Regions from separate parts of the Lysinibacillus sp. C5.1 genome, predicted to be linked through region 2. Evidence: riboswitches for the same ligand, from Rfam matches in the RefSeq annotation. Region 2 holds a riboswitch; the other holds the start of a gene.
What was found. Region 2 has a riboswitch for FMN ahead of ribE (riboflavin synthase). Riboswitches for the same ligand answer to the same signal wherever they lie in the genome.

Region 1 (16,222 bases), 380 kb from region 2:
GAAAAGCAATACAAAGATTATTTTGGTTATTAAAGGAAAATCAATGATGCTAATATCTTTCTTCAATTTGTGTATAATGAGATTTAATAGGCTGAACAAAGATACATAAATTAAACTAAATAAAATGAGCTGAGAATTAGTCGATTTACTAGATTCTAACATAATTTGTGATAATGACTCAGACAGAATTCCAATAAAAATGATAGTAGTTAAATCAATACATATTTTTAAAAAATTGGATTTAAAGCTTAAAAAAATAAATATAGTTATAAAAAGAAAAGAAATCACTTTCCAAGACTCAACGTATAAAAATGCTGTTGCTGCTAATATCCAAATTAGTACAGTTGAACTTATAGTAACCAAATTAAATTTTAAATTCTGTAAGTAATATATAGAACCCGTTATAATAAAAAATTCAATAATTACTAATATTAAGAAATTACTTTCTATTTGAGTATCCTCCAATACTTAATTAAAATTTACTTTCTTTTTTTAAACTTTCTGGTATTTTTACTTCGTGAAAAACTAAGTTACATGCATATGTAGTCGCAGAAGTTGCGAATAAAATAACCAAGTTCGATACCTTATTTAATAATTGTTTTCTAATTTTCATAATTACTTCCTCCAAATATTTTTTGAATTAATACTGATATTGCTAATAAATTTATTGCATACAAAATAAATAATTGATAATCGCCTTTTAAAACGAAAATAATAGTCCATAGAATTGATAATCTAATGAACAATTGTTTTCTTAAATAGTTTCGGTGATTTTGATTAAAAACGGGTCTTTTTGTAGTTCCAACAGGAGCTATTAATAGTAAAAAAAGAGTCGATAATATACCAATTAAAAATATAAAATGGTCAGCATTTATATGGTTGCTATCGATTATGTATAAACCGATTGGCAAAGAAACTATACTTGCAACTAAGCAAATAATGCTACTTTGAAAATGAAAACCAAAAGATACTTGTCGTAATACAATAAATGTAATATGTGTTATTAGTGTGGCCATAAAGCAATTCAAAATGAATGCCACTATATAAATAAACAGTATTTTCCAAATATCATTTACAATTAGTTGTATACCGAATCTAATTTTCTCCTTTTCTATCTCATTGTGGTTTTCTTGAATCAGAGCCTTCGTAATGATATTTTCAAGCTTTAATAAAGCCTCCATATACTCCCCCCTCCTCTTTTTATATTACTAAATTATTTAATAATTTAGTATTGTAAATCTTAAGTGTTACAAAAAGCTTCTTAAATGTATTAAATTGGGTATTAATCGCTGTAATGTTTCTTTTTTGTTTATAAAAAAATAAGATTGTTAAAATATTCCACTTACCCTATATTAATTCTTAAATTTTCTTAATAGATTAGCTATAGAATCACTCCATTCATCAGATTTTAAAGGTGAAAATAAGTTAATCAACATATGTAATTATTCGTAAATATATTTGAGTATCAAAATTTCCAGTCATATAAGTGGTTATTCGTTTTTACACTTAGGTGTATACCCGAAATTTGTGATGGTTATTCTACCTAAGGTGACTTCCTAAAATGTCACATTCGCTAACTGTTAGACAGATTTGTGACATGATTTCCTGAAATTCGATCGTAACGAGGGAATATGGACTTCGATTATTGTGATTAATTGAATCGCTTAGAATGTCAATTTAAACATCTTTCACCAGTAAAACGTTGAAAAGTTCGTCAAAAATAATCGAAGCCCATTGTGGAGAAATTCTTGAAAGGGGTAAAGGACTTATCTTTTTTTGGAAAAACGTGCTCGCAAAAGCAGCAGATACAAATTAAATCGTGTACAAGGGTTAAAGGGCTTTTCTATTTGACGATTAGATTGAAATCGATAATCGTCCAGCCGAAAATGCAATTCGCCCAATCGTAATCGGTCGAAGAAAATTGGCTTTCTCTGTAAGTGAAGTTGGTGCGAAAGCCAATGCAATCTGTTTAAGATTACCAGAGACGGTCAAAGCAAATGGCATCAACTCGTCTTTGTCAAAAAACATCCCAGACACATGCACAAAATAGCCAGCTAGCCGAAAAAATTTCGGATAGCTGGCCATTCGTTGTGCTTGCCATAAAGGTGCGCTATTTTATATTTCTGACTTACTCTAGATAAATAAGTAAATTTAATTTAGAATAATAGCTAAATTATTTTTATCAATTTTTCCATTTATATTTATTGGTAATTTATCTAATACAACATAATAGGATGGTACCATAAAGTCTGGTAAAAATTTATATAAATATTCTTTCAAATCTGTAGCAGAAATAGTTTCATTTATTACTATATAAGCAGTTAAATATTTATTTTTATCTTTGTTTTCTCTAGCTATAACACACGCTTCTGTAACATTTGGATGCTCTAGAAGTTTTTCTTCCACTTCACCTGGTTCAGTTCTTCGTCCACAAATTTTTATTTGATTATCAATCCTACCTAAAAACTCAATATTCCCATCTGGTGACCACCTTGCTAAATCTCCAGAAATATACATTTTTTCATTCGGTATGAATGGATTTTTTAAAAAGCGCTCACTTGTTAAATCAGGGCGATTCAAATATCCGCGGGAAACACCAACACCTGAAATACACACTTCTCCTGGAACTCCAATAGGAACTGGTTTTCGATTTTTATCTAAAATATATACTTTATAGTTAGCGATAGGTTTACCGGTTGGAATGCCACTTTGTATTCTCTCACTTGTTACTTCATAATACGAGATACAAACAGTTGTCTCTGACGGACCATAAGTATTATATATCTTAACTTTATCAATTAAATTGTTTATATATTCTTTTCTTAGTACGTCTCCACCACTAATCATTGTGTGAACCGATTCTACAGGAGGATATTTGTTTAATTCATTCAATAATAAAGGGAATCCGCTAATCATGGTAACTTTATTATTTCTCATTACAATTAAAAGCTTTTCTATAGAGGCTACTTCATCTTTACATGCTATAACCAAAGTTCCGCCAGTTAGTAAAATAGGAAAAATTTCTTCTACAGAAATATCAAATGATACTGTTGATTGCTGCAACATAATATCATTTTCAGTTAATTTAAATTCATCTATAAAACTATGATAGTATCCTACAACATTTCTATGCTCAACAGTAACTCCTTTTGGTTGCCCTGTTGAACCAGAAGTATATAACGTATAGATTAGATTTTCTGCATTATGTAATCTATCTAAATTGTCAGTTGGATATTGATTTAAAGGATAATTATCTAGATATATTTTTTCACAAGGAAATGACAAATCTATATTTAAATGACTATGTGTTAATAGTAAATCAATTTCCGCTTGTTCATACATATAATTAATACGTTGTAATGGGTAAGCTGGATCGACAGGAAGATAAGCTCCGCCAGCTTTAAGAATCGCCAATATACCAATAATTAAATCTTCGGATCGATCTACTACTAATCCTACTAATTTTTCTGGTTTAACGCCTTTTTGACGTAGTAAAAAAGCTAATTGATTGGATTTCTTATTAAGTTCATCGTATGTAAAACTTTTATCCTTACAAATTAAAGCTACTTTATTGGGATTTTTTTTAACCTGCATTTCAAAAAAGTCATCGACAGTTTTAGTAATATCATAATTAATCGATTTATTATTAAATTCATACAATACTTGATTTTTTTCTTTTTTTGAAAGAATAGCAATATCCTCTAATTTAGTATGTGAATTTAAGGTAAGTTCAGATACTAAATTAAAAAAATGTTCTTTCAATTTCGATATTGCGTAATTATCAAATAAATTATCGTTGTAGGAAATACTACATTTTAACGAAAAATCTATTTCAAAACACATCTCAATCTCATTTTCTTCTAAATATTCTGACAAAACCGCTTTTGATTCACCACTCGAAAATATTGAACCAAATAAACCACTTTTTAAACCCAGTTGATTATAAGAAAAAATTTCTTCTTCTGTTACATTTTTGTATAATTTTATCAATTCTAATTCATTCTCAATTTGTCTAATATATTTTATAGATGTAATATCAAAATCAGTTTTAACACAAAACGGTAGCACTTTACCTTCTGTTGTACTTGTACCAAATACAACATAATCTGTATCATTATAGTTGTGAAGTAATAATCCCCAGGCTGAATATAAAATAGAATTTACATTGACATTATAAGTATCAGCAAATTGTGAAAGTGATTGCATAATTTTTTTATCTAAAAAAAATGTATCGTTTACTAACTTAAATCCATTATTTTTAAAAGTACCTAAAGTTACTTTTGATTTAAGTTCAAATTCTTTTAAAGCAGCACTCCAATAACTTTCCTTTGTATCTAACTCTAATGTGTTCATTTATATCTCTCCTTTTAATCATGGGTTTTGTATCATCATCACTAAAAGATGATGGAGTTGCAGTCGCTTTTGATTTATATATGTTCGTTTTGAATTAGGGTCCGATTTATTGCTGGTTTTTTTATGCTCTTATTTTGAGAATAAACTAAAACGACTAAACTAATTAAAACGAACATTCCTCCAGTAAGTTGTGAAAATTGTAATCGTTCATTTAAAAAAACAAGAGCAAATAAAGTAGTAAATACAGGTTCTACCATGCTAATCATCGAAACGTTAGAAGAACTCAACAATTCCAGCGACTTAAAAAATGTAATTTCAGCAAAAATAGTTGAAAAAATCACAATACTAACAATGTGTATCCATGCTTGGTTATTAAAATTTAAAGAGATATCTTGCTTCACTACACCAATTATGAAAACGCCAAAAGTTGCAAATAGTGCTGTATAGGCACTTATTATTACTGGTGAATTATTAATAGTTACTCTTTTCCCCACAATCATATATATTGCAAAGATCAAAGCTGCAAGAAGGGATAAGACTATTCCATAGACATTCATTTTATCTAATGAAACTCCAAGTAAATAAATCATGCTAATGAAAGTTGCTACTAAAGCTAGTATTGATCCTATACTTAATTTTTCTTTATATAAAAAATAAGAGATGATACAAACTAGTAAAGGAAAACAATATAAGAGCAAGACTGCCATAGATGATGATATATATTTTAATGATTCAAAATGGAAAATAGATAAAAGTGTGAATAGTATACCACCTAGTATAAAAAGATTTTTCACCTCATGTTTACCAATTCTTATATTTGTACCTTTCACAAGGAAGAAAAGGAAAAAGATGATAGAACTTAATCCGAATCTTAAAAAAAGTAAAGTATACACTGTCACACCATATTCATAGGCTTTAACTGTAAAAATTGGCATAATCCCATATCCTATGCTCGAAAGAACTGCATAAATAGCTCCCTTGATAAAATTATTCATAAATCTCCTCCTTTCACTTCACTTACAATAAAATTTAATGGCATTTTTACTATATAGTTATTCCCTTTTAAAACAATTACTACCACATTTCATTTAGAATTTATTATATCTAAATTTTGAAAACGAGTTCTTTAAATTTCGTAACAAATCGCATCTTAATTATTCTATTCAAGAATGTAAAAATTTGTATGAAATATCAGTACTGATAAAAAGATTATAGTATAAAAGTAAATTTAAATAGATACATTTCCTAACATATAACGTTTTAGTCTTTAGCGTCGAATTTAAGCGAACATTATAATTAAACAGAAGAAATGTAACACAAAGTTATGACATTAACTTCATATACAAGTGTTGATTTACTATGATGTCTAGAATCTTATGGCATCACACCTTCATACGCTCATTAACAGTTTTCTAGGAGTGTTTTTTGTTTTATTCTTAATTGAAGATTTATCCTTGAAAACCATTTCCAGATGGAGTTTTTCGTATAAACTTAACCATAATTTTGGTCCTTTATTAGTGGATTTGGACAGGTTACCACCTGATTTTATCCATTATAAAGGACCTTTTTTATACATAATAAAATGATTGAATATTTTTTTTCTTTAAAGTATAGTTAATTTAATGTAACGCTAGTAATATCTTTTAATTTATTTGAGATATAACAAGAAAATTATTGGACGTGAATAAAATATGGAACTAAACATACAATCACATAATAACGATTGTGAAAATAATTTAATGAATTATTCTCTTTATATACCTCGTTATAGTCAAAAGTTTTGTATGAATGACTGGCCAAAGGGATTACTTATTGAAGAAAGAAGTCATGACTATTGGAGCGATAGATGTTGTGGGTTGGCGTGTTTACGAATGGTTATATCTCATTATAAAATACCTATACCAACCCAATTAGAATTACTTAAAGAAGGTTTAAAAAGAAAGTATTATATTTCGAAGGGATGGTTACACCAAGGTTTAGCCGATTTAGGAGAAATGTATGGGGTGAAGGGTAAGCCTATAGTTGTTAAAAGCGGTAAACAACTTGAAAACTTGCTTGTAACAAAGGGCCCAGTAATATGTTCTATTGCTCCAAAGTTCCCTAAAAACGGAAGCAAAGGGGGACATTTGGTAGTAGTATGTGGTCGAATTCATACCTCTAAAGGAAGACTAATTTGTTTTAGAGATCCCTCTCTTTGGGGAGAAACAAATAGTATAGTATTTGAAGACAGGTTCTTTAGCAGTTTTAGTGGTAGAGCAATTGTTTTTTCTTTGGATTAATAGAAGATATGATATTTTCATTAGAACTGTACGCCTGTAATCGAATAAAGCATATAACTGACCTGGTACCTCCGAGATGCGAATAAAGTAGTATACTTATTTAAAAGAAATCTCCCACGAAAATCAAAGGTATTGTCGAAATTTGCGGGAGATTGAACAAATTTATTATCTAAACTTGACTAATTTAAGTAGCAATTCGCTTCAAGTTATTGCGTTGACAATTATCCCAATAACAGCTTCAATACCTAAACCAATGGTAAATATCATACATTTTTTCATTCCCCTCATAATTTTTTTGTTATTTTAACCTAATGACCTTGGATAATAACTTTTACTTCCCTCATACTAAATTCACCTGTAAAAAGTCAATATGGTTTGCTGGTACTTTCTTTCGATATTCTTCCATGTGAGTCGATATTGCATAACCTTTTAATGTATTTCTACTTAAATTTTGTAGTTCTTTTTTGGAAAGTAAATCTGAAATTGCAAATTTAAGCAACAAAAAAACACCTCCTAGACATAACAGTCTAATAAGGTGTCATTACTTGAACACTATCCTAAATCATACTTTTTTACGCTTATTTCGATAAATACATTGTGCGTTGTTGGTTGATCCATTTGCGCATCGTTGTGAATAACAATGCCATAATCGCCGTTAATAACACACCTTTCACGATATTAAATGGTAAAATGCCTGCAACAATCATTGTGTATAATGAATCACCAACGACTGGCTCCATACCTAAGAAATAAGTGTACATCGGTAAAAATACTGCGATATTTAACAAGCTCATGCCAACCGCCATCACAATCGTTCCTGTTGCTAATCCTCCAACAAGACCTCCAATCGTTTTAAAACGGTTAAAAATAAATGATACTGGCAAAATAAATAATATGCCTGTTACAAAGTTTGCAATATGACCAACTGGCACTCCCGTTGGCGTACCAGAGAAAATCCAATCTAAAACATTTTTAAATAGCTCTACTAAAATACCTGCTACTGGGCCCATCGTGATGGCTGCAAGTAAGGCAGGCATATCACTGAAATCCACTTCCAAAAAGGCTGGGAACGGTGGAATCGGGAAATTAAATAACATTAATAAAAACGAAATACTACTCAGCATACCAATCGTAATAAACGATTGCAGTTTGACATTTTTCTTCATTGAAAACTCTCTCCTCTTTGCTGATTCAATCTTGCAAGAAGAAAGGTTACGACGTAATCGATTGTTTTTCACGAAAAAACCCTTATGCAAATCAGCATAAGGGAGAAAAGGCATGAGTAAATAACGCCATTACTAGCTATTTTTTGTGCATAGCGTGCATTTAAAGACACACTAAAAAAACGTTCGCACATAGCTTAATTCGTAACAACGAATGACGATCGTACCTCCATCTTCTCCCATCCAGACTATACTGTCGGCCTTGGAATTACACCAAGTCAGCCATGCAAAAAAATCTTTGCACAGGTCGCGGGCTGAAGAGCCATCTAGTAAATCATGCGAGCTACTGTAGCTTACTACTACACTAGCGATTTACAACTCTATTACCGCCGGTCGGGATTTTCACCCTGCCCCGAAGATGAATCAATATTATTTTATAAACTAACTATAATGTTTTATCACATAAAAGTAAATACTTCTGCTTAAAATAATCCGATTAAATTTGTATGGTTTAATAAATCAAGCACTTTGTGAGAAATAATGGAGTAGCTTATCCGCGGAACAAAGTCACTTACCCGCGATTTATTATCATTTACCCGCGAATCAAGGTGCTTTACCCGCGGTATTTCCATTAAAAAAAACAGCTATCTACTATCTGATAGCTGTTTTCTATATTATGGCATCATTTGTTTATTGGCACCTACAGGCATGGGTAAAAACTTTGTTAAATCAAAGCCTTCCCAACTTTCCTGGACAATGTTATCTAAACGTATCTTTTTATCAAAGCTTGACGCAGTCAACATCATCGCCTCGATTAATTGTGTTGCTCGTACGGCATCCATTGTCGTTAAATCAAGTGGTGCGTCAAATGTGACCACAACCCCATCTTCTTCTTCTTTTACAGTGTATGTGACATTTTCCGGAACAACTGGCACATAAACATCATCCTTTTTGTCTCGCATCGCCAGTAGAGCCTCTGTCACAGTAGGATACGTTTGATGGAAATCAGGCGATAAATATTCAGTCCCGTTTCCCTCTGTATATAAATAATAATTGTAATGATTATCTTTTGTTAGCGCTATAGGCTCACTCGGCTCTTCTGCTTGCGAAAACTCGTAATCAGAACCATCTGCCTGTTTAATGGCAATGGCTTTATATTCGGACTCGGAAAAAGTATCTTTTAACGAGTTTAAATATTTCGTGACAGAAGCCGAAGCTACATCATAATCATTTTCTTCTGGTAATACGTGCACAAGCGTTTTACCTTCTTCTTTTAACTCACCTTTGTACGGATGATAGTCTGTTAAACCCATTGCTTCTTCATCAATTTGAGGTGCGTATTTTTCATACATTTGTAAAGTTGTTGGCTTCTTCTTCCCAAAATCAGCAATTATTTTTTTGTTCGGAATAATATAGGTCATTGGTATGCTATCAGCCTTACCACCAGGTAATCCAATTCTGAAAACGACTGCATCGACTAAATCATCTTCGTAAACAGATGTCCGCAACGATAGGATACGAGCATGCTCAGCACCAATATTCGCTTTCATTACACTATCTGCATCTGCATTTTCACTTTCTGTGACCGACCGATCCTCCTGCACAGAAGAATAATTTTCGATTGGGGCGTTTGCTTCATCCTTTACGGAAGAATTGTTCGATACATAGATGTACCCTGCTAGTGATAGGACAAAAATTGCAGCAACACTACTTAAAATAGGCCACCTACTCTTGCGTCGTTTTATAGGTTTAGTATTTTCTTGAGCAGGCAATGATTGCGCTTGTTGTTCTTTTGCCTCAGCTACTGGTTGTATCGCCTCTTGAAGATGTATGTTGTCTTGTAAACGTGCATCAGCAAGCAATCTTTTTAACACTTCGTCTTTCGAGCGGTGGTCAGTAAGCTTCGGGGCATTGTTCAACATTTGTTCAAGTTGTTCATCGTCAAATTGTTTATGCGTCATTGCCTTTTCGCCTCCTGTTCCCTAACCTGTTGTAGATGTTGCCTTAAAAACTTAATGGCTCGATGTTGCGTCGTTTTAACCTTTGCCTCTGTCCAATCAAGTATTTGCGCAGTTTCAGTAATCGACAAATCTTGGAAATAGCGCATAATAATAACCATTTTTTGATCCCCTGTACAATTTTCAAGTGCAAACTCTATCTGCTTTAATTCATCACTGGCCTGTAGCACATCTTCCGGTGATGGTGTGGTTGAATGTAATTGTTCCGTTTCCCAGTCAAAAAAATCGAGTGAATGTTTTTGGCGCACAGCCTGCTTTCGAAAATGATCAATTGCGACATTTTTAGCAATAGCAAAAAGCCAAGTTTTTTCACTGCTATTCCCTGCAAATTGTTCATAAGATCGCAGCACACGGACATAAACCTCATGTGCAAGGTCCTCAGCAAGTGTGCGATTTTTTACTAGATAAATAAGAAACTGGAACACGTCTTGATGGTATGCATCGTATAGTCGATGGAACACGGAGTCATTCAAAGCACTCCACCCCCGTTCTCATAGTATTTGTCGTCTAACACTCGCACAAGTTACATTTAAATAATATTTTGGTCTTAATTTTGCTATGTGTCTAAACCCGAGCACAAGCCGACGTATAGCCCCTAACAGGTATTGGTATTGTTGCCAACTAGTTCAGCTAGTTCTAACTATACCAATGACCCGTGGAAGCATGAAAGAGCATTGTCAGATGGCATCAGCTACAAGGACTTCTTCATGAACTTATTCGAATGGTAAATAGAAAGTAAAAGTTGTGCCCTCTTTTAACACACTATCGACCATAATATTGCCAGAGTGTGCCTTGACAATATTTCGAGCAATTGCAAGCCCTAAACCCGTTCCGCCTTTAGAACGTGTCCGTGCTTTATCCGCTTTATAAAAACGTTCAAAGACATATGGTAAATCTTCCTGTGGAATCCCATGTCCTGTATCCTGAACAGATATTTTGGCAAAGGTTGGCTCTTGCTCTATCTTGACAATGACAGAACCTTCGTCTGTATGACGCAGTGCATTATCTACTAAATTTGTTAACACTTGTTCGATACGATCCTCATCCATACTGATGCGGGCATCATTATCAAACTCACTATTAAATAAAAGTTGCACGTGTTTTTCTTTTGCTACTTGAGCAAATTTTTGCGTAATACGTTCAAATGTCGAATTAATCGGTACTTCATCTTTGTACAGTGTCATATGTCCTGATTCCATTCGCGCTAAATCCAATAAATCGGTTACTAAACGTCCCATACGCTTCGATTCATCATAAATAATTTTCGTGATTTCATTACGTTCTTCTTGATCTTGAATAAAATCATCATCCATTAATGCCTCAGAATAGCCTTGTAGCATGGAAATCGGTGTACGTAGTTCATGTGATACATTGGCAATAAAATCAGAACGTAGCTTTTCTAAACGATGCTGCTCTGTCATATCACGGATTACAGCAACTGCTCCACGAATTAATTCCCCACTATAGAGCGGGCTAATCGTAAATGTATAATAATTTCCATCCATTTCTATTTCTTCTTCTAACTTATCTTCAAACATTAGTACATGATCGAGCATATGATAGAGTTCAGGTGGAATAGGCTTTGCGCTTTGCGAGCCTTTATTAACAAACCATTTTTGCATTAAACGTTCCGCTGGCGGGTTGCTCAGTAAAATTGTTCGATCACGGTTAAACGTTATAACGGCATCTGTCATGGATGTTAAAATATTGGACAATTGCTCATTTTCTTGATTAATTACTTCTAAGTTATGCTTTAGCTGACGCCCCATTTGATTGAACGCAACAGCTAGCTGGCCGATTTCATCATTTTGCGTTGTCGGCATTTTTGCCTCGAAATTCCCTTTTGCAATTTCAAAAGCTAGCTCACGCATTTTACGTAATGGGGATGTAATACGGGATGATAAGAAAAATGCAAAAAATGTCGTTAACACAAACGCAATAAATGCCGCTAAAAAGACAATTTTGGTCGTCTCTTTCGATGTTTTATGTAACGCATCTGGACTTTGATAAATAAATACAGCGCCATGCACTTCATTTTCCACATTTAGTGGAAACCCTAGCACGACATAGGATTCCATTTTTCCTTGATCTGTTGAAGATGGCATCATCATTTCCTTTATAATGGGTTCATCTGATTGGAAAATTTCATGGAAGGATTTATTCGCTAAAATTTCATCTTGAATTTCTTTCTTGTTGACCCCTTCTTGCAGCGCAAATGAGACTTCTAAATGATTTATGGCGATAAGTGCATTTGTACCCTCAGGTAAAATATCTGTCAGGAGTTGCGAAGTCGATTCTGCCGTCTCATTGTCATCCACTATACTCGCTATTGTTGCAGCCGTTTGACGCAGCGAAATCTCTGCTTGCTGCATATGATAGTTTTGAAGAAATTCGAGCATTAAAACCGTGAAAACAAATAATACAAATGAAACGAGAAGCAATATGGTTACCCATAGCTTCCCGACAACACTGTTCCATATTCTATTCATTGACAACCTCAAATTTGTAGCCAACGCCCCAAACAGTGACAATCATTTTCGCTGCGTTCTCTGATACACGATTCAGCTTCTCACGTAGACGCTTCACATGGGTATCGACTGTTCGTAGGTCTCCAAAGAAATCATAATGCCAAACCTCTTTTAGTAATTGTTCACGGTCAAATACTTTGTCTGGAGATTTTGCAAGGAAGTACAATAATTCATACTCTTTTGGTGTTAAATTCACTTCGATACCTTCCGCTGTTACACGGTGCGCATCATGGTCAATCATCAAATGTTGGAATACAACTAAATCTTTTGATGACGATGCATTTGTCGTAGGTGAAAATGCTTGTGAACGACGTAAAATAGCTTTTACGCGTAGAACCACCTCACGAGGGCTAAATGGCTTTACAATATAATCATCTGCTCCAAGCTCGAAGCCTTGTACACGGTTTGCTTCCTCGCCTTTTGCAGTTAATAAAATAATTGGCGTTGCAGCTCTTTCGCGAATTTCTGCACATACCTCAAGCCCATCTTTTTCAGGCATCATAATATCTAGTAAAATACAGTGGTACTCTTTTTCTAAAGATTTTTCGATCGCTTCTTCACCATTCTCTGCTTCGTCAACTTGATACCCTTCGCGCTCCAAATACATTTTTAATAAGCGTCGAATACGATCCTCGTCGTCTACTACTAATACTGAAATATTTTCTGACACTTTCACGATCCCTCTCTTCCGATCTTTCTCTACCCTTCTATTGTACATGGTACGCTACGACTTGAAAAGAAAAGAAAGCCCTTTCGCAGCAGCGAAAAGGCTTTTCGTTCCCCTGTTACGCGTAGGAGTGTAAACCTGCAAGAATTAAGTTAACGGCAATAAGGTTAAATAATATAATACCAAAGCCAATTAATGCTAACCAAGCAGATTTTTCACCTTCCCAGCCCTTAGATAAACGTAGATGTAGGAATGCTGCATAGAATAACCATGTAATCAGGGCCCATACTTCTTTCGGGTCCCAACCCCAGAAACGACTCCATGCAAGTTGTGCCCAAATCATCGCAAAAATGAGTGCACCTAAAGTAAATACTGGGAAACCAATAATAACAGAACGATAACCGACTTCATCCAGTAATTGTAGATTTACACGTTTAACAAGCGGTTGGAATATCGCGCTTATGCGACGACGTGCAATAAGGCGAATGAATAAGTATAGTAATGAGCCTATTAATAATGACCACACGACCGTTGTTAATTTTTTAGCATTAATCAGTGCAGGCATTTCTACTAATGGAGACATACCATGTTCCTCTACTACCTCATACTCATTCATCCCAAAAATAGGTGGCAAATTATAAGTAATTTGGCGAGACATACCTTCTTTATCGATATACGTGTATTTCGATTCATAATCCATCGCACTAAATGTAGATGACACAATAACAAAGCCAAGCACAACGACTAAGCAGTACATAACTGCTTCAAGCCAGAAACGTTGCTTTGAAGGTTTGTTTAGATCTACAACTTTTAATAAATAAATTAAACCTGCAACTGCACTAATCGCTAAAATCGATTGCCCCATTGCAGCCGTAATAACGTGAATTGTTAACCAATGACTTTGCAATGACGGTACTAATGGACTTACTTCTGTCGGGAACATCGATGCATAGGCAATGATTAATAACGCTACAGGTAACGCCACTAAACCAAGCGCTGTTAGGCGATAAATAAAGTAAATTAAAATAAATGCACCAACAATAAACATCCCGAAAGCAGTCGTAAATTCAAACATATTACTAACAGGTGCGTGACCTGTGTGAACCCAACGTGTAATAAAATAACCAATTTGCGAAAGGAAACCTATAATTGTTACGACAATTGCCATTTTACCCCATTTATCTGTGTTTTTGCCAGAAGCATTGGATTGTTTAATGGCGCCGCCAAATAGTAAAGTAGCTACTAGATAGGCTAAGAATGCAACAAATAATAGATTTCCACTTAAGTCAATCAAACTCATAAGGTGTTGTCACCTTCCTTTTTAGTATTGCCACGATTTGTGGACTCTTCGCCTTCTTCAGACGGCTCTAACTGATCCTTATATTGCGGTAGACCAGCAAATGCAGTCACGGCATCTAAATCTTTTTTCATGCTGAACATATTTTTATTGACATGAGCAGCCATCAGCACACGGCCATCAGGCTCTACTTGTAACCAAAGTCGACGGTGGTTCCAATATGAACCGATTGCAACGCCGATCATGAAAATAATACCACCAACAAATAAAATTGGGATTGTGCGGTCTTTACGTATTGTAAAACCAGACATATCGCGTGTTTCCACACTTTCAAACTTCATTTTGTACTGGTTTTCACCTAGTGGCTCTAATGTTTGTTTAATCGCAACGAAGCTAGTTTCACCCTCTGGTGTTTCTGGTGTTGTCATTTTAAATAGAAATGCTGGATTATTAGGAACTGACGTCGCTGTTTGCGGTACACCATTTTCAAATCCAGAGAAGTCTGGTGTGTAAACAAGTAATTTAACAGATACACCATTTCCTAAATCGTATTCTTTTTTAGGGTTTGTTAAATCAATTCCTACTTTACCAAGTGATTGCTCCGTTGATTTATTTACTAATTGGAAATTCATTTGCTTCAATTCATTTAAGCGATAATCCATTTGATATAGTGCATAGCCTGCTTCTTTTAAAGGATGATTCACTCGAATTGAATAATCTCTCACCTTTTCTAGATTTTCCGTATCACCAGCAATAGCGTCTTCAGGTTGCTTATATAATGTAATATCCGTTTGGAAGTTTTTCGCAACGACGTTAACACCTTGCTTTAGCTGTTCACCTTGTGGTGTATTATCATGTGTTTCTAAAATAAAGTCTCGATTTTCAATAAAATAACCGTCCATGCCAGTAATTGCACGTGTTTCACCTTCACGTACCCATATCGATTCGTCGACATAGAAACCAGGAACTAAACGCAACATTACCCCAGTTAAAAAGATAATGAGGCCTACATGATTTATGTACGGACCGTAACGAGAGAAGCGGCCTTTTTCTGCTAACAAAGCACTGCCGTCTCGACGAACAATGTATTTCATCTCAGTCATTTTCTTTTCAACTTTACTAAGCGTCTCTTCAGGACTTGCTGTTACCTGTCCTTCTGCAACAATACGTTGGCGCTTTAAAAAACTTTCATGACGCTTAACACGTTGATTTTTCAATGATTTATAAAGTGGTATACCACGGTCAAGACTGGCAACAATAATGGATACCGCAAGCATTCCAACTAAAATTTGGAACCACCAAGAGCTATATAAATCAGACAGCCCTAATGTATAATAGATTTTCCCCACAAAACCATAAACATCCTCGTAATAGGCTCCCTTTTCCATGTCAGAAGCTTTTACGTAAAACTCTTGTGGTAGTAACGTTCCGATTGAAGCTGCTATTAATGTAATAATAATTAATGCTATCCCTACTTTAACACTTGAGAAAAAATTCCAAATTTTGTCGACAATTGATTTGTTGTACGTTTTTGAGCGAATAGCCGTACCATCATACCGCATGTCGACAACTTTATTTTGCTTTTCTTCTTCGGTTAAAGGACGACCGCATTTCTCACAGAGCTTCGTGCCAAACGGATTACTATGTCCACAAGCACAAATAATATTCTCCATCGTCTATTACCCCTCATTTTGGCTTTATTAATTCCATGTAAGAAGCGATTGTCGCCTCCGTCATTTCTCCAGTAGTAATCTTCACTACCTTACCGTCCGGATCAATTAAAACTGTTGCAGGTAAATTTCCAACATTGTAAGCAGTCATTACACTTTTTGTTTTGTCAATTACAACAGGAAATGTCAGGCCGTACTTATCAACAAAATTTTGTACTTCTAAATCCGTTTGTGCAATGTTGACAGC
Region 2 (16,222 bases):
TATGACTTGGCATTGCTTGATATTTCACTTCCTGATGGCAACGGCTTTGCAGTCTGTACGGATATCAAGCAAACTCAGAACATTCCAGTAATCTTTCTAACAGCTTCTGGCGATGAAGGCAGTGTTGTAACGGGGCTGAACATAGGGGCTGATGACTATGTTACTAAACCTTTTCGTCCACGCGAATTGATTGCTCGAATTGGAACAGCATTACGAAAAAACGGCCATTCTCCAGTTGTCTTTGAAATGGGGGACCTTCATGTTGATCCATTGAGTGGCGTAGTCAAAAAGTATGGGCAAGAAGTTTTTCTTTCTGCGCTTGAATACCGATTATTATTAGTGTTTATAAATAACCCTAAAAGTATTATCACGCGCGACAGGCTATTGGACGAATTATGGGATGCATCAGGCGAATTTGTAACCAACAATACTCTAACTGTCTATATTAAACGCTTAAGAGAAAAAATTGAGACAGATCCTGGCAACCCGCGATATATTTTAACTGTTCGTGGTACAGGATACCGACTAGGAGCTAGCTATGTTGCGGAATAGGGAGATTCGACAATTTACACTTTTATTTACCGGCATCACAATCATTACCGCCATTTTAGGCTTTACTATTCAGCCCGTAGCTGGCCTATTAATACTTTCTACTTGTGCTACATTTGGTACCTTATTTTTCCTATTTACAAAAGCGCATTATCAAAGGATTACACAAATTTCAGAGCAAATAAATTTAGTGCTGCATAATACAGATCATTTGTTTATTGGTAATGCAGAAGAAGGCGAACTGTCTATTTTACAAAATGAAATTACTAAAATGACGCTTCGCATACGAGAACAAAATGAAGCACTGAAAAAAGAGAAAATATATCTAGCTGATTCACTAGCCGATATTGCACACCAACTACGTACACCACTAACTTCAGCGAATTTGATTGTATCTTTACTGAAAAACAATCCAGAGGAACATGAGCGTAAAACGTTGCTATGGGATATTCAAAAATTATTTGTACAAATGGATTGGCTATTAACCTCTCTGTTAAAATTATCACGTTTAGATGCAGATATTGTAAATTTCAAAATGAAACCATTGGATGTCACAACCTTAATAAAGGATTCGCTTCATCCATTTCTTATGTCGATGGATTTACATAATATTACACCTCAAGTGAATACAGCGGACAGACTAGTTATTCATGGAGATTTCGGTTGGCTTTTAGAGGCCATTCAAAACATTTTAAAAAATTGCATAGAGAGTATAGGCAATAACGGGACGATTCAAATTGTTTGTCAGGAAAATATACTGTATACAGAAATCACCTTGCATGATAGTGGACCAGGTTTTAAAAAAGAAGATGTGCCCTACTTATTTGAACGATTTTACCGTGGGAAAAATACGAGCACGACAGGATATGGCATTGGCCTAGCGCTTTGCAAAACCATTATTACGCGCCAAGGGGGAACTATTAGTGCCAAAAATCATCCGCAAGGTGGCGCAATTTTTTCTATTCGTTTCCCAAAGTGACGAATCTCTCACTTTAGAGTCACGAGGATGTAAGTTAAAAATTCTATTATAAGGGTACAGCACAAAAGGAGGCTCACATAATGGAGTTTTTAAAAATTGAAAACTTATACAAAACATATGGGCAAGGTGAAAATCAAGTGACAGCATTGGACAATGTTTCACTTACGATAGAAAAAGGGGAATTTACTGCCATTATCGGTTCATCTGGCTCAGGTAAATCGACATTACTACATGCAATAGCTGGCGTAGATGTACCGACAAGCGGAAAAATTTACTTGAACGGACAAGATGTGTATGCTCAAAATCATGAAAAACTGGCAATTTTCCGTCGTCGAGAAGTTGGTCTGATTTATCAATTTCATAACCTTATTCCTACGTTAAATGTCGTAGAAAATATTACATTACCGATTTTGATGGATCGACGTAAAGTGAATGAAGAACGATTAATGGACTTATTAAACTTACTTGGCCTCGAAGACCGAAAAACCCATTTACCAAATCAACTATCAGGTGGTCAGCAGCAACGCGTTGCGATTGGACGTGCACTGATGAACGCGCCAGCCGTGATGTTAGCTGACGAACCTACAGGTAGTTTAGATAGCAAAAATGGGCATGAAATTATGCGTTTGTTAAAATCCAGCCACGAAAAATATCAGCAAACGCTGATTGTAGTCACGCACGATGAAAATATCGCCTTACAAGCGGATCGGATTATTTCCATGTCTGATGGCAAAGTCATTCGAGATGAGAAACGGGTGGCAAGATAATGAATATTTTCAATAAAGTCGCCTTGCAAAGTTTACTAAAAAACCGCACGCGAACGATTGTGACCATTATTGGCGTTATTTTATCTGCAGCGATGATTACAGGCGTTACGACCTTTGCGACCTCCCTACAAAACTATATGATTAATGGCTCGATAATAAAATACGGCGATTGGCACGTTGGATTTTCTGATGTTGACGCTACATTTATCGAACAACAAAATGAAGATAATCGAATAGCCAATACCATTACCTTTGAAAACATTGGTTATGCCAAACTGGAGGGAGGTAAAAACGTCAACAAGCCGTATCTCTTTATTGCTGGCTTTGACCAAGACACGTATGCCCATTTACCAATAACACTTACTGCTGGTCGATACCCTAAAAATAACACGGAAATTCTCATTCCTTCGCACCTTAAGGAAAATGGGGGCGTGACGATTTCTGTAGGTAATACCCTTGCATTGAATGTTGGAAGACGTATAAGCGAGGATAAACAGCTCTCACAATATGACCCTTATCTTTCAACTAATCCAGAAAGCTTTGTAGCTGAGCGTAAGAAACACTATACAGTCGTTGGGACATTCAAACGACCTGGATTCGAAGAGGTAAGGGCACCTGGTTATACATTAATTACAACAACTGATGCTATGAAAAAAGCGAGTAGCTTTAGTACCTTTATTAAAATGAAAAGTCCTCGTAAAGTGCATGATTATGCAGATGAATTCGCAACTGAACATCAATTTGTTACAAATGACAACGTGTTACGATTTATGGGTCTGTCAAATGATAAACTATTTAATCGTCTCCTCTACTCAATTGGTGGCATGTTAGTTGCCTTAATTATGCTCGGTTCAGTTTTCCTTATATACAATGCCTTTTCCATTTCGTTAAACGAACGTATGCGACAATATGGAATTCTGATGTCAGTAGGTGCAACGGCAAAACAATTGCGAAATTCTGTATTATTTGAAGGACTATGTATTGGTGCTGTTGGTATACCAATCGGTGTGCTAGTTGGCATCCCAAGTATCAAAGGTGTTCTTTCTCTTGTGTCGAAAAATTTTGAAAATATTGCCTATGATAATGTACCATTAACTTTGACCGTTTCAATACCTATCATAATCGCCACAGTCGTTATTAGTTTGATGACCATTTTAATTTCAGCTTATATCCCAGCACGCAAAGCTGCTAATACTCCAGTTATGGCTTGTATTCGTCAAACAAATGAAATTAAAGTGGAATCAAAAGCCATTAATACGTCTAAATGGATGGAGCGTATTTACGGCTTAGAACGCACACTTGCGCTTAAAAACTTTAAACGAAACAAAAGACGATATCGCAGTATCGTCCTATCACTTATATTAAGTGTAGTTATGTTTGTATCGTCTAGCGCATTTAAAACAACGCTCCAGCAGGCTGCAGAGTCATCCGTTGTCAATACGGATTACGATATTATGTTCTTTAGTGAGAACATGAAAGAAAACGATTCATTTCAGCTATTTGACAAACTACAAAATGTAGATGGGGTTTATAAAGGCTCTTATCAATCCATGATGGAATATGCAAGTAAAATTAACTTACATGATTTCTCAGCAGACTACCGTCAAGCAGCAGGTTATGTTGAGCTCGATAAGACGATTGATGTACCGCTAGACATGCAGTTTTTAGAGGATAGTGTTTACCTAGATTTTATTAAAAGCTTAGGTTTAGATATAGCTGAATATACAGGGGAAAATGCGAAAGTCATTGCCGTTGCCAAAGTGAAAAATAAAACGGCTACTGCATCGGAAAAAGACAACATAATAGATATGTTTACAAAACAGTCGATGAATTTAGATATTACACCAAACGTAAATACTAGCGCAATCTTAAATGAAGAGCGAAATGTAACGATTACATTTGTCGATACGTATCCTGTCGATCCATTACCAAAGTTACCGTCTGAAGTAAGACCGTACACGTTTATGATTGTTGCACCATATCAATTAATCGATACATGGGCACTAGCTGATGTTCCGATGGATTGGGGCTTAACGTTCCTATCAAAGGATGCATCGCAGTCAGTTGATGAAATGAAAAAAATAATCGAATCGGAAGAAACCTCATACGAATATTCGATATACAATGCCAATGAAATATTTGACCAGAACCGCAATATTATCTTCATCATTGATTTGTTCACCATTGTTTTCGTCATAATGATGTCACTTATTGCAATCGCCAATGTGTTTAACACCATTTCTACGAATATTCGATTACGTAGACGAGAGCTTGCAATGCTTCGCTCAGTTGGTATGTCCAATCGTGATTTCAATAAGATGATGCGCTTTGAATGTGTTCTTTATGGGTTCCAAACATTACTATTTGGACTCCCTATTTCAGGTATTTTAGCTTGGCTAATCTATAAAGGGATGTTTATCGGTGGAGCGGAAGTTGCATTCACATTCCCTTGGAGCAGTATGGGCATTAGTGTACTGGGGGTATTCCTTGTCATATTTATTACAACAATGTACGCACTTCGCATAATTAAAAAAGAAAATATCGTCGATGCACTGCGTGATGATATGAATTAATTTTAAAATGTAGCGAATAGCTATAGACCTAAACGGCAGTTTTGAATCTTTCAGAACTGCCGTTTTTACTTTGGGCATCCAACTCTGTAACAATTATATGATGATACTAGTGGAGAGATTAAGTATGTTATATCGCCTATATGGTAAAAAATTATGGCTATTCGTTCAAAGACTCTACCGAAATAGTCTCACACCCGTTAAAGGTAGCAAATTTTTTGAGACAGCTGTTTAAAGCTGTACGCAATTGAGTTGTTTGCTTCACACTGTTCTCGTACCAGATGTTTTTAACAACGAGTGTGTTAGTTTTTCGCTCCGCGATAATCTCAGCTCGTCCAATGAAGCGTTCGCCATATACGAGGGGGAGCACATAGTAGCCGAATTTTCGTTTGCTTGCAGGTGTGTAAATCTCCCACGTATAATCAAAGTTAAATAATGCGGTAATCAGTTTTCTATCCCAAAGGAAATTATCGAGCGGCGCAATCAGCTCGCAACGCCATTTTGGTTCTGGATTTTGCAAAACCACTTCAATAAGCGGTAAATCCTCCGCAAGGCAATACAGCATATCCTTCATTTGATCCACAGTAACGGCAACAATACGATCTTCCTGCAATAGCTGGCTAAAAACCTCTTTGCGTTGTGCTGCTTTCAACCCCCAAATATTCAACCATGCATCTGACGCACGATTCCATAAGAGACCGACCGAGCCGATTCGACGTAGTACCCGCCACTTATAATGCGCAAGTTCATCAACTAGGGGCTCTGATGCAGTCAGCAGAGTTGGCTTTATGTACTTCTTGGCTAAATCGTAATATTTACGGCTTCCCTTTTTATGATGGATAATCAACTCACCCGTTGAATACATCTGTTCCAGTACTGAGCGAGATGGATTGTTTCCGCTACTCCAGTGAATGGCTGATTGCCAAGAGAAATCTCCATCCAATTTTAAATCATCTGAACTTAGTGCACCATGATTTTGGATATGAGCCCGTACTAGCGTTGTCAACGCTTCCATTTCGGGATAGCGTTTGGCATGTTGTCGGGCGGCTTCCCTATAGCGTTCAAAATACGGCCAGTCCTCAATAGGCATAATAGCGAGGTTCTTGTCGGGATAATCGACAAGGCTTCTTTCTTCATACAGCAAATCGGCGAGCATTTCTTTAGTAAATTCTTTGATTCGGGACTGTAACACCAATTCGGCATTTTTTCCGCAAACATCGATAGGGTCGTATTGAATACAACCAACTTGTCGAGTAAAGTCCATTACACCCCGTTTCCCGCTAAATTTATAGTCGTCCAAAAGTCCATGTTTCAACAACAGAAATTGTCGTGCCTGGCGGTTTGTTAAGTGAATCATCTATGCACCTACCTCTAGTTTTAGTGTAATTCAGGGGAGTGGAGAACAAAAAACGAAACCGTGAAGGGAATTTTTTTTATGGATAGTAAGTGTAGCATGCTCCTATAAAATATCTTATTCTAATTTGGCATACTGGCAATGTTCCTTCCCGCCACTGCAAATGTCATTAAAACATCATCCCCAATACATCCAAATTTCTCCTCTTAGCACCATTTCTGTTTTATTATACAGAATACAGTGAAAATAAACAAACATATGTTCCGTTTGGTGGATGAGTGAGAAAAGACCTCAAATAAGGCTGTACTCTCTTATTTTTGCACAGGACACATGGGAAACGACACATATATAACTATAGTCTTGTAAAGATTACAAAATGCTGTTAAAGCAATAGCAAAATCTTAATGGGTGTGTTTTTAATTGCAAAAGATAAAGTAAACGAACAAATATTTAAGCAACAGTCAATAATAATCCATAAAAAGAAACACACTATCTTAACGAGTCGAATAAGATGTTGCTGTAAGTAAGTCGGAGGTAGGTGTTTAAATTGAAAAAATGGATGGTTGTATTTTGTTTAGGCAGTGTAATGGCTTTAGCAGGTTGTCAGGATAAAATAAAGCATGAACAAATTGAAAAAGACGACGTTCAACAACCCGTTATGTACACGCAGGACAAGGGGCAGGAAGTAGGTCCTGTAGTGGTTGAAATTGTTAATCCACAATCTAAAGAAATCATCCACATCGTATCGCCCATAAAATTAGGCTTTGAAACAGACCCAGTCTTGTATAAAAAGAACATTGAACAATTGGCACAACAATTAGCGAGAGGCACAGAAACAAAAGTTGGTTTTGATAAGCGAATGATGCTTGATAAAGTCGATGACAATGGTCGGATTATAAAAGGTAGTCCATTAGTTATTTTAAAAGAAAGTGAATTGGTAGAAAAAATTATGGCAGCATCAGCAACGGGTGGCACAGTAGAAATGCCACTGTATATTACTGAAAGTGGCTATTATTTTGAAGACATACCCTATTTAGAAGATGTTGTAGTGGCTTCTTATACAACCTACTTCAATGGAGCGGATGTTGGAAGAAATAAAAATATTGAACTTTCAGCAAAAGCCATTCACAATGTGATTGTTGGTAGCGGAGATACTTTTTCGTTTAATACTGTTGTAGGCCCTAGAGATGAAGCGAATGGCTATCAGCCCGCACCTGAAATTATTAATAAAAAGCTTGTTATGGGCATTGGTGGGGGGATTTGCCAAACATCTTCAACATTGTTTAATGCAGTCGATCAACTCCCGATTAAATTTGTGGAGCGACACCATCATTCATTAGATGTAGGATATGTTCCAAAGGGCAGAGATGCAACGGTGTCCTATGGTGGCTTAGATTTTAGATTTCAAAACACCAGTGATGTACCATTTTTAATTAAGGCGACCTATGGACAAGATTTTCTGACAGTGGAAATAAGGACAGCAAAAAAATACCAAGAAATTTTAACAAAGCTTCCCCCACAATAAGAAAGAAGTTGATGTAGGAATAATAATCAACTTCTCTTGTATTTTAAGACACTTATAAAGAGTGTCTTTTTTTAGAGCCTAGGCAGTGGTGATAGAGTTCATAAACCTTAAATAATAGTTAGTATTTCTGCAGGAGTAAATACTTTGTAATCGGGTTCTGCGGATTGGACAATCTCAATGGCATCATACCCCCAACCAACCCAAATAATTGGAATACCTACTTTTTTGCAGGCGACGATATCTCGTTGCTCATCCCCAATATATAAAACATCGGATGTTTTTAAATTGGCTTGTTTTAAATACTTTTTTATCACTTTATCTTTACCAAAAATACGGCTCGAACAAAGTACTTCGGACACATGGTCGATACCATTAGTTTGTAAAAACGCCAAAATATTATCTTTTGAATTGGAGGAAATAATGGCAATTGTATATCCTTTCTTATCAAGTTCCTGTATGACCTCTTTCATACCGTGAAATAAATGAACATCTTGTAATGATTGCTGATATAAACGATAAAATTGCGGGAGTATAGTAGGTAGTTTGTGTAACGGGAAGTTAAATAATTTACTTCGTTCAGCAATCGATAATTTTTTTAGTGCATCAATATCTTCTAACTGTACTTCTTTGAATGCATGTTTTTTAGCAATCGTATTCCATACAGAAGCAAACACTGCCGTGGAATCCGCAAGTGTGCCATCAAAATCAAATATTATATGTTTCATTGTATTTTTCTCCTTAAAGGGTATTTGGCTTTACCATTCATAATACTTAAATCAATATAGTCATTCGTTCATGATGACATGAATGCAAAAAAGGAATATAAGTGCCTGTCACTTGGATTGACTGGCAATTTCTTTTTCCCGTGTTTTGACTAAATAATAGGCATTAACTGAGGACGTGATAGGAATAATGGCTGCTATACCAATACCCGCACAAAAAATTGTAATAAGTTCTGTGCTAAACACTTTGGAGTTGATAATTTCGCCAATCGAATAGTTTAAATCTTTAAACCATATTAAAAGACCTAGGTATCCACCAAAGAAAGCAAAAAATAGCGTATTTGTATCTGTTCCTAAAATATCCTTCCCAATATTTACACCAGATGTGAATAATTTTTTTCTAGTCATATATGGGTTGTGGTGAAAAATTTCATGCATTGACGAGGAGATGGAGATGGCGACATCTAAAATAGCTCCAATTGTACTCATAATAATAACTGAAGCGCCTATTTGAACAAAATTAACGCCAATATAAAGCGAAAATATGCTAATCTCCTCAGCAGATTCTTCTCCAAATCCTTGAATCATAGATTTCTCTGTGACAACCACAATAAAAATTAGCAGTATCACAATGGTAATCATTGTCGAAATAAATGCGGTAATTGTTTTGCTGTTCTTTTCATTAATATAAAATAGGCTAATCCAACTAATGATTGTACAGGCAATAAACGTTAACACAATGGGACTGTTCTTAGGATTGGTCATTAAAAAAATTGTTATAAAGAGTACCCCGAAGTTTAAAAATAACGAAAGAAATGAACGTACCCCTTTTTTACCACCGATAACGAGCATCAAAATAAATAAAATGGTTGATAGCCACACTAATACATTCATCCTGTTACCCTCTTTCGTTTAATGAAAAAAATAGAAGTGTAAAGGCTAATTGGAATTGTTAAAACAACGCCGATGCCACCTGCTAGAGCGCGAGCTATTTCTAATGAAAGATTCATGGAAAGTGTTAGCCCTAGTGTAGAAGAATTTTTTAAATATAAAATAAGCATAGGGATGGAGCCGCAAATATACACGAAAAATAAAATGCTCGTAATGGTGCCCATGACATCTTTGCCGATATCAAGACCTGAAGCTTTTAAGGCTTTGTCTGAAATAGTAGGATTTTGTTCATATAAAGCAAACATGGAAGAAGCCATGGTAATCGAAACGTCCATTACAGCCCCAAGTGCTCCGATAAATAACCCAGCCATAAACACTATGCGATATGGTCGTGTTAAAAATTGCATTTCCTCATAACGTAGGCCGTTTTCCGATGTTATCCATAACACGAAAAAGGTAATAAGTAATGAAACGAAAGTGCCTAGTATTGTTGCAAGCATAGCAGCATAGGTTTTTTCATTTAATCCATTAATAAGAATCAATGAAACACATGTAAATAATAGAATACATACACCACTGACAAATACTAAACTAACGTTAGCGTGTTTTATATATAAATCCAATGCGAATGATAATATTAGTGCATTCACCATCAAACTGATGATTGATAATAAGCCCTGTCTTTTTCCAACAATCAGTAAAGAAAAAATAAAAATCCATGCAACCACTAATACGTACTGGTCACGTTTGACGTCTAAAATCGTACCTGTTAAAGTCCCGTTATTATCTGTATTTGCCTTAATAGAGACAAATATTTTATTCCCGACCTTGTATTCGTGATCAAAAGCGGCAGAAGAAGAATACTCATTTATTAAAGAAACAAGCCGCCCCTTATCTTTTCCATTTTTTAGTACTGCTGTGATCCGCTGCGTGTATAAATAATCGTCATTACTGTACATATCTGAGACAGATGTTGAATCTTCCAATTCTGTTTTTATAACTTCTGCGATTGGACGCTCATAAAATGTTTCGTTATGTTGAACGAAAATAACAGAAGCTATAAAGCATAGTACCAAGAAAAAAATTATTACTATCCGTTGGGTTGATATTGTATTAAAAATAGTAGTAAACAATAAAAAAACCTCCTATGAGGGGAATTTGACAATGCCAGTAACAAGCGACTGTGTTATATGAGTAGCGTTGAATAATAACACACACTAACATTCCAATTTTTAGATGTCAAGCTGGTTATATGTGGTCATGTAAGAAGTAACGCTTATAACAGATGAAAGTTTCTTTTAAGAAACAATGAAGCATACATTGATGGTGTTTTAAATTGGATATAGCCTAAAGATATAGTCATGAAAGTATTTGTTAAAGAGCTTTATCCAAACAAAGGATAAATCATTATTTTAAATCTGCTCGTATAGTTTGTGTGCCAAAGTAAGTAAGGATCTGAGAATATTAATAAAATTTTAGGTGGATAATCTATTAAAATAATGTTATCGTATGAAGTAACTAAATAATATATCCTTCAGGGTAGGGTGAAATTCCCAATCGGCGGTGATGAAGTAATTCAAAGTCCGTGAGCGCAAGCTGATTTGGTGCAAATCCAAAACCGACAGTTACAGTCTGGATGGGAGAAGGGTGAAAGTATAAGCTTTTTAAATTCGTATGACTTTAAAAGGTCTATTTGGCTACGCTTATATAGCATACTACTTCCCATCGCTTCTGTTGGGAAGTTTTTTATTTAGGCAAAAATTGAATAAATATCTGTTCTTCGGGGTAGGGTGAAATTCCCAATCGGCGGTGATGAAGCAATTCAAAGTCCGTGAGCGCAAGCTGATTTGGTGCAAATCCAAAACCGACAGTGATAGTCTGGATGGGAGAAGAACAATGAGATGGCAGCCTGTGGAAAATTTTTGTATCCACTAGGTTTATTTCGTGACGTCTTATGGACAAGTACTCCCAAAACCCCTTTTATGTGAAAGGGGTTTTTTGTTTGTTTCGATTATAAAAAATGAAAGGGGAATTAAAATAATCACTATCAAAAGGTTTACGACATAGGGTTAAGAAAGTAGGTGGAAAATTGTTTACAGGTATTATTGAGGATATTGGTACAGTAAAAACCTTGCAAAGCGATAGGAGAAGTATGGAAATAACGGTGATTTCGCCCAAAATAGTGGCGGATGTGAAGCTTGGGGATAGTATAGCCGTAAATGGGGTTTGTTTGACAGTAACTCATTATAATGACCAAGAGCTAACAATGGATGTAATGCCTGAAACAGTGAAAGCGACGAATTTACAGCAACTAACTGTTGGAAATGCGGTCAATTTAGAGCGTGCAATGCCAGCCAATGGACGATTTGGTGGCCACTTTGTTTCAGGGCATGTAGATGGTGTAGGGAAAATTTTACGTAAACGTCCAATGGCAAATGCGGTCTATATTGAGATCGAACTTTCAGAAGACTTAACAAGCTATTGTATTCCTAAAGGTTCAATCACAATTGATGGAACGAGTTTAACGCTCTTTCATGTTGAAAAAAACAGTGTCACAGTATCGCTTATTCCACACACATACAAAGAAACCGTACTAGGAATTAAAAATGTTGGGGCACTAGTCAATATCGAAACCGATTTAGTAGGCAAATACATTATTCACCAGCTAAAGGGTAGTCAGCAATCGTCGACTATTACAAAAGATTACTTAGCGAAGCATGGTTTTTAACCTGCTATAGAAAGAAAAAACATAATTTATAAAGTGATATCTATTAGGAGGTGGCAATGTTGCTACATTCAATTGAAGAAGCGATTGCCGATTTAAAACAGGGCAATATGATTGTTGTCGTGGATGATGAAGACCGTGAAAATGAAGGAGATTTACTGGCCCTTGCAGAGTTCATGACACCAGAAACGATTAATTTTATGGCGAAATATGGTAGGGGGCTTATTTGTACACCCATTTCACAGCAGCTTGCACAAAAATTAGCGTTGCAGCCAATGGTCGTAGATAACACTGATAATCACCAAACAGCGTTTACTGTCAGTATTGATTATAAAGAGACAACAACAGGCATTAGTGCGTTTGAACGTGCTTTGACGATTCAAAAAATGCTAGCGTCACATGCACAAGCATCGGATTTCCGTAGACCTGGACATGTTTTTCCGCTAATAGCAAAAGACAATGGGGTATTAGAGCGTCGAGGGCATACGGAAGCTACTATCGATTTGGCTAAACTTTGCAACAGTGTACAAGCTGGCGTGATATGTGAAATTATGGGCGATGATGGGGAAATGTTACGCTTTGATGATTTAGTGAAATATGCAAAAAAACATAAATTAAAAATGATTTCGATTGACGCATTAGCAACATACCGTCGTCAACATATGCAAATAGAAAATTCACTTACTATGTAAAAGAGGAGAATGAAATGATGGGCAAAACATTTGAAGCACAATTAATTGGCAATGATTTAAGAATAGCGGTGGTTGTTGGTCGTTTTAATGAATTTATAACAAGTAAATTATTAAGTGGTGCATTAGATGGGCTAAAGCGTCATGGTGTAGACGATGATTTAATAGATGTTGCGTGGGTACCAGGTGCATTTGAAGTACCGTTTATCGCAAAGCAACTAGCTGAAACGAAAAAATATGATGCCATTATAGGTCTAGGTACAGTTATTCGTGGCTCTACAACGCATTATGATTATGTGTGTAACGAATCAGCTAAAGGCATTGCAAACGTATCGCTTTCGACAAATGTACCAGTGATTTTTGGTATTGTCACAACTGAAAATATTGAACAAGCGATTGAACGTGCTGGAACAAAGTCTGGCAATAAAGGTTATGATGCAGCGATGTCTGCAATTGAAATGGCTAATTTACAAAAAATGATTGGCTAAAAGGATGCATGGTCGTAAAATTTATTGCATAATTTTTTGGACATTGGGAAATATATGTTTATAAGTATTTTAGTAAAATAATTTGTTTGAATTTGGTTCAGTAGGAGATGAGGAATATTCAATCAATAGAACAAGAAATCGAATTGAAAATGTTGAAAGAATTATTTCAACGCTCTGCTGACGTAATTTTTCAATCTTTTACCTTTCAACAACAGCATGTTTATTTTATTACATGTGAGTCGATGGTCGATCAGTTTTTATTGAATAAGGTCATTATCGATCGAGTTCAATCTTTGTTTGAAGACAGCTCTGTAAACTTATTAGAGGAAAAAATAAAAAACGATTTACACATTCCTAATCTTCAAAAAGTAACCAATTTAGATGATGCTATTACGCGTGTATATTCAGGGTTTGTTTTGCTTTACTTTGAAGGGGAAAAAATTTTATTTTCAAGTAAAATTACAAAAAAACCAAATCGAAATCCTGAAGAAACAAAGCAAGAACTAGTGGTAAAAGGGCCGAGAGATGATTTTATAGAAGATGTTTTTATTAATGTGGCCTTAATTCGTAAGCGATTGCCTACAAATTCTTTATGCGTGGAAACAGTGGAAGTCGGAAAGCGCTCTAAAACGACAGTGGCTGTCCTATACATGGGTGATATAACGGACAAAAATATGGTCACGGAACTAAAAAAGCAATTAAGGAAAATTAATACAGATGTTGTCTTTAGTGGCGATATAATGATGGAAAGTGTGGAAAAAACCGCGAAAATTTTACCGCGACATGATTATACAGGGCGACCAGATTTCGCAATACAAGCGCTAGTCAGAGGACGAATACTTCTTTTTGTCGATGGCGTATCTTACGCAATTATTACGCCGCCTAATATGTTTCTACTTTTTAAATCAGGTGAGGATAATGATTATCCATCTATGGTCGGTACATTAGAGCGTCTGTTACGAATCGTAGGGATATTAATAAGTATGCTTTTACCCGGTTTTTGGCTAGCATTAACGACTTATCATCAAGAGCAGATGCCAATATTACTGTTAGCGACGGTTGTCCAATCACGTACTGGCTTGCCTTTTCCAACGATATTGGAGATATTGCTAATGTTATTTATGTTTGAAATATTTCGCGAAGCAAATCTACGCTTACCGTCTATTTTGAGTGGAACAATGAGTGTCGTAGGTGGACTAATCATCGGAGATGCGGCAATCAAGGCAGGCATAACGAGTCCTTCCATGATCGTGGTGATTGCCATCTCAAGTATTGCCGCCTATACTCTTGTCAATCAATCCTTTGTAACTGCAATGAGTATTTTTAGGTTATTTGTTATCTCAATGGCCGCTTTCTTTGGATTATTTGGTTTCTTTTTGTCCTTGTTTTTCATTCTTATTTACTTTGCCAATATCCGTGTATTAAGCGTTCCGTACTTAAATATTGGTGCCAATTTAAACTGGTCCGACACCAAGAAAACATTAATACGTCTATCGCCAAAAGGATATAGTAAACGACCAAAATTTTTACATCCTCAAGATGAGACGAGGTCATCGAGCAAAAATTAGATGTCTTTCAGTAGCACGACAATTTACATCTATCACATGTGCTGCTTGCAATCGTATTGACCGATTATGTTGAAGTTATTTTTAAGCTTGACTTGTAAAAACCTATGGATTGGACAAAATACAAAGTGAAGAGTATAGATTAGATTTTCCATTCTATATTTTTCAAGACCAATCATAAGGGGTGGATAGTTATGCCGAATGTCCAAGTTAGCTGTGCAGTATCAAATTGTGTTTTCCATGCCAAAGGTAATTATTGCGGAGCTGAAAAAATTGCAATCGACATGGATAAACGTAATACGAACAAACGTGATGCGGAGTTTGCTTCTGACTTTGAAATGCATACAATGTCAGAAGAGGCAGCAGCCATTCAATCATCCGATACGTGTTGTAAAACATTCAAATCAAAAGAAAAAAACTTTAGCTAATGGGTATCGTTTGTTTTGGATAATGTAAATAAAGATAATATCTTTATTTCACCAAAATAATTTATCTATACCTTTTACTACTGATTTGGTCACGTTAAAGGTTGTCTTCCTATAGGAAGGCAACTTTTTTTATACCCTTGACCTTCCAGTTACTTGAAGGATTACGATGATACTGAAGATTGAATAGCTGTATGGGAGGGATTTCAATGAATAAATATCAAGAATTAATCGTATCTGTAGTAGCTTTAAGAGGCGATGCTTATGAAATAGGTTTTCAACAAAGTAACGAAATAAAAACAAATGCACATTTAGCGCAAAATGAACAACTGTTAGCTTTATCTGCTACTTGTAATACACAGCGGGTACAAGAGCTGTTGCGACATGTTTCGCCCAATCTTTTGCAAGAGATGAAGGGATTAGCGTTTGGCTTAAAACAGCCGTATGAAACCATTATAAAAATGTATAGCGGTTATAATATAATATTTCCAAATATGGGATGTACCTCGGTTGTACACAATGGGAAGTATGTAAGAAATTATGATTTTAGTCCAGTTATGTATGATGCAAGACTCGTTTTTTCTAAACCGTCTAAAGGGTATGCCAGTGTAGGTTTTAGCCAGCAAATTATTGGTAGGTTAGATGGAATGAATGAAAAAGGGCTTGTAGTAGGGCTGCATTTTGTCAATAATGATTGGAAAGGAGATGGCTTTTTGGCGACTACAATCGTTAAAATAGTGCTTGAACAGTGTGAAAATATTGAAGAGGCTATTGCACTTTTAAATAAAATTCCACATCGCTATTGCTACAATTACTCCATGACAGATCAAAGTGGAAAAGCAGTTGTGGTGGAGGCTACACCAATAGAGCGGGTAGTTTCTGCTGAACATCCGCTTATATGCACAAATCATTTTGAGTCTCAACAATTGGCAGGGAAAAACAAAGCTTGCATTGAGGGTTCAAAACAACGAAA

Region 1: another riboswitch for FMN. It lies ahead of I5435_RS06160 (ECF transporter S component); the one in region 2 lies ahead of ribE (riboflavin synthase).

Annotation. Positions count from the first base shown of each region.
Region 1 covers NZ_CP066226.1:1,335,474-1,351,695, reverse strand. Annotated here, with positions in the region: gene I5435_RS06200 (GHKL domain-containing protein) at 1-363, opposite strand, end outside; gene I5435_RS06195 (cyclic lactone autoinducer peptide) at 473-613, opposite strand; gene I5435_RS06190 (accessory gene regulator ArgB-like protein) at 603-1,181, opposite strand; gene I5435_RS23140 (hypothetical protein) at 1,855-2,085, opposite strand; gene I5435_RS06180 (non-ribosomal peptide synthetase) at 2,152-4,353, opposite strand; gene I5435_RS06175 (DMT family transporter) at 4,428-5,348, opposite strand; gene I5435_RS06170 (C39 family peptidase) at 6,045-6,632, shown strand; gene I5435_RS06165 (hypothetical protein) at 6,973-7,131, opposite strand; gene I5435_RS06160 (ECF transporter S component) at 7,211-7,798, opposite strand; FMN riboswitch at 8,023-8,219, opposite strand; gene I5435_RS06155 (RNA polymerase subunit sigma) at 8,470-9,756, opposite strand; gene sigX (RNA polymerase sigma factor SigX) at 9,753-10,286, opposite strand; gene I5435_RS06145 (ATP-binding protein) at 10,527-12,302, opposite strand; gene I5435_RS06140 (response regulator transcription factor) at 12,295-13,011, opposite strand; gene ccsB (c-type cytochrome biogenesis protein CcsB) at 13,127-14,308, opposite strand; gene resB (cytochrome c biogenesis protein ResB) at 14,305-15,978, opposite strand; gene resA (thiol-disulfide oxidoreductase ResA) at 15,992-16,222, opposite strand, start outside.
Region 2 covers NZ_CP066226.1:1,713,212-1,729,433, forward strand. Annotated here, with positions in the region: gene I5435_RS08050 (response regulator transcription factor) at 1-552, shown strand, start outside; gene I5435_RS08055 (sensor histidine kinase) at 539-1,528, shown strand; gene I5435_RS08060 (ABC transporter ATP-binding protein) at 1,609-2,295, shown strand; gene I5435_RS08065 (ABC transporter permease) at 2,295-4,868, shown strand; gene I5435_RS08070 (winged helix-turn-helix domain-containing protein) at 5,026-6,222, opposite strand; gene I5435_RS08075 (VanW family protein) at 6,779-7,744, shown strand; gene I5435_RS08080 (HAD-IA family hydrolase) at 7,852-8,469, opposite strand; gene I5435_RS08085 (YibE/F family protein) at 8,578-9,360, opposite strand; gene I5435_RS08090 (YibE/F family protein) at 9,357-10,490, opposite strand; FMN riboswitch at 10,884-11,009, shown strand; FMN riboswitch at 11,130-11,255, shown strand; gene ribE (riboflavin synthase) at 11,447-12,085, shown strand; gene ribB (3,4-dihydroxy-2-butanone-4-phosphate synthase) at 12,145-12,774, shown strand; gene ribH (6,7-dimethyl-8-ribityllumazine synthase) at 12,792-13,259, shown strand; gene I5435_RS08110 (spore germination protein) at 13,367-14,827, shown strand; gene I5435_RS08115 (DUF1540 domain-containing protein) at 15,019-15,252, shown strand; gene I5435_RS08120 (C45 family autoproteolytic acyltransferase/hydrolase) at 15,459-16,222, shown strand, end outside.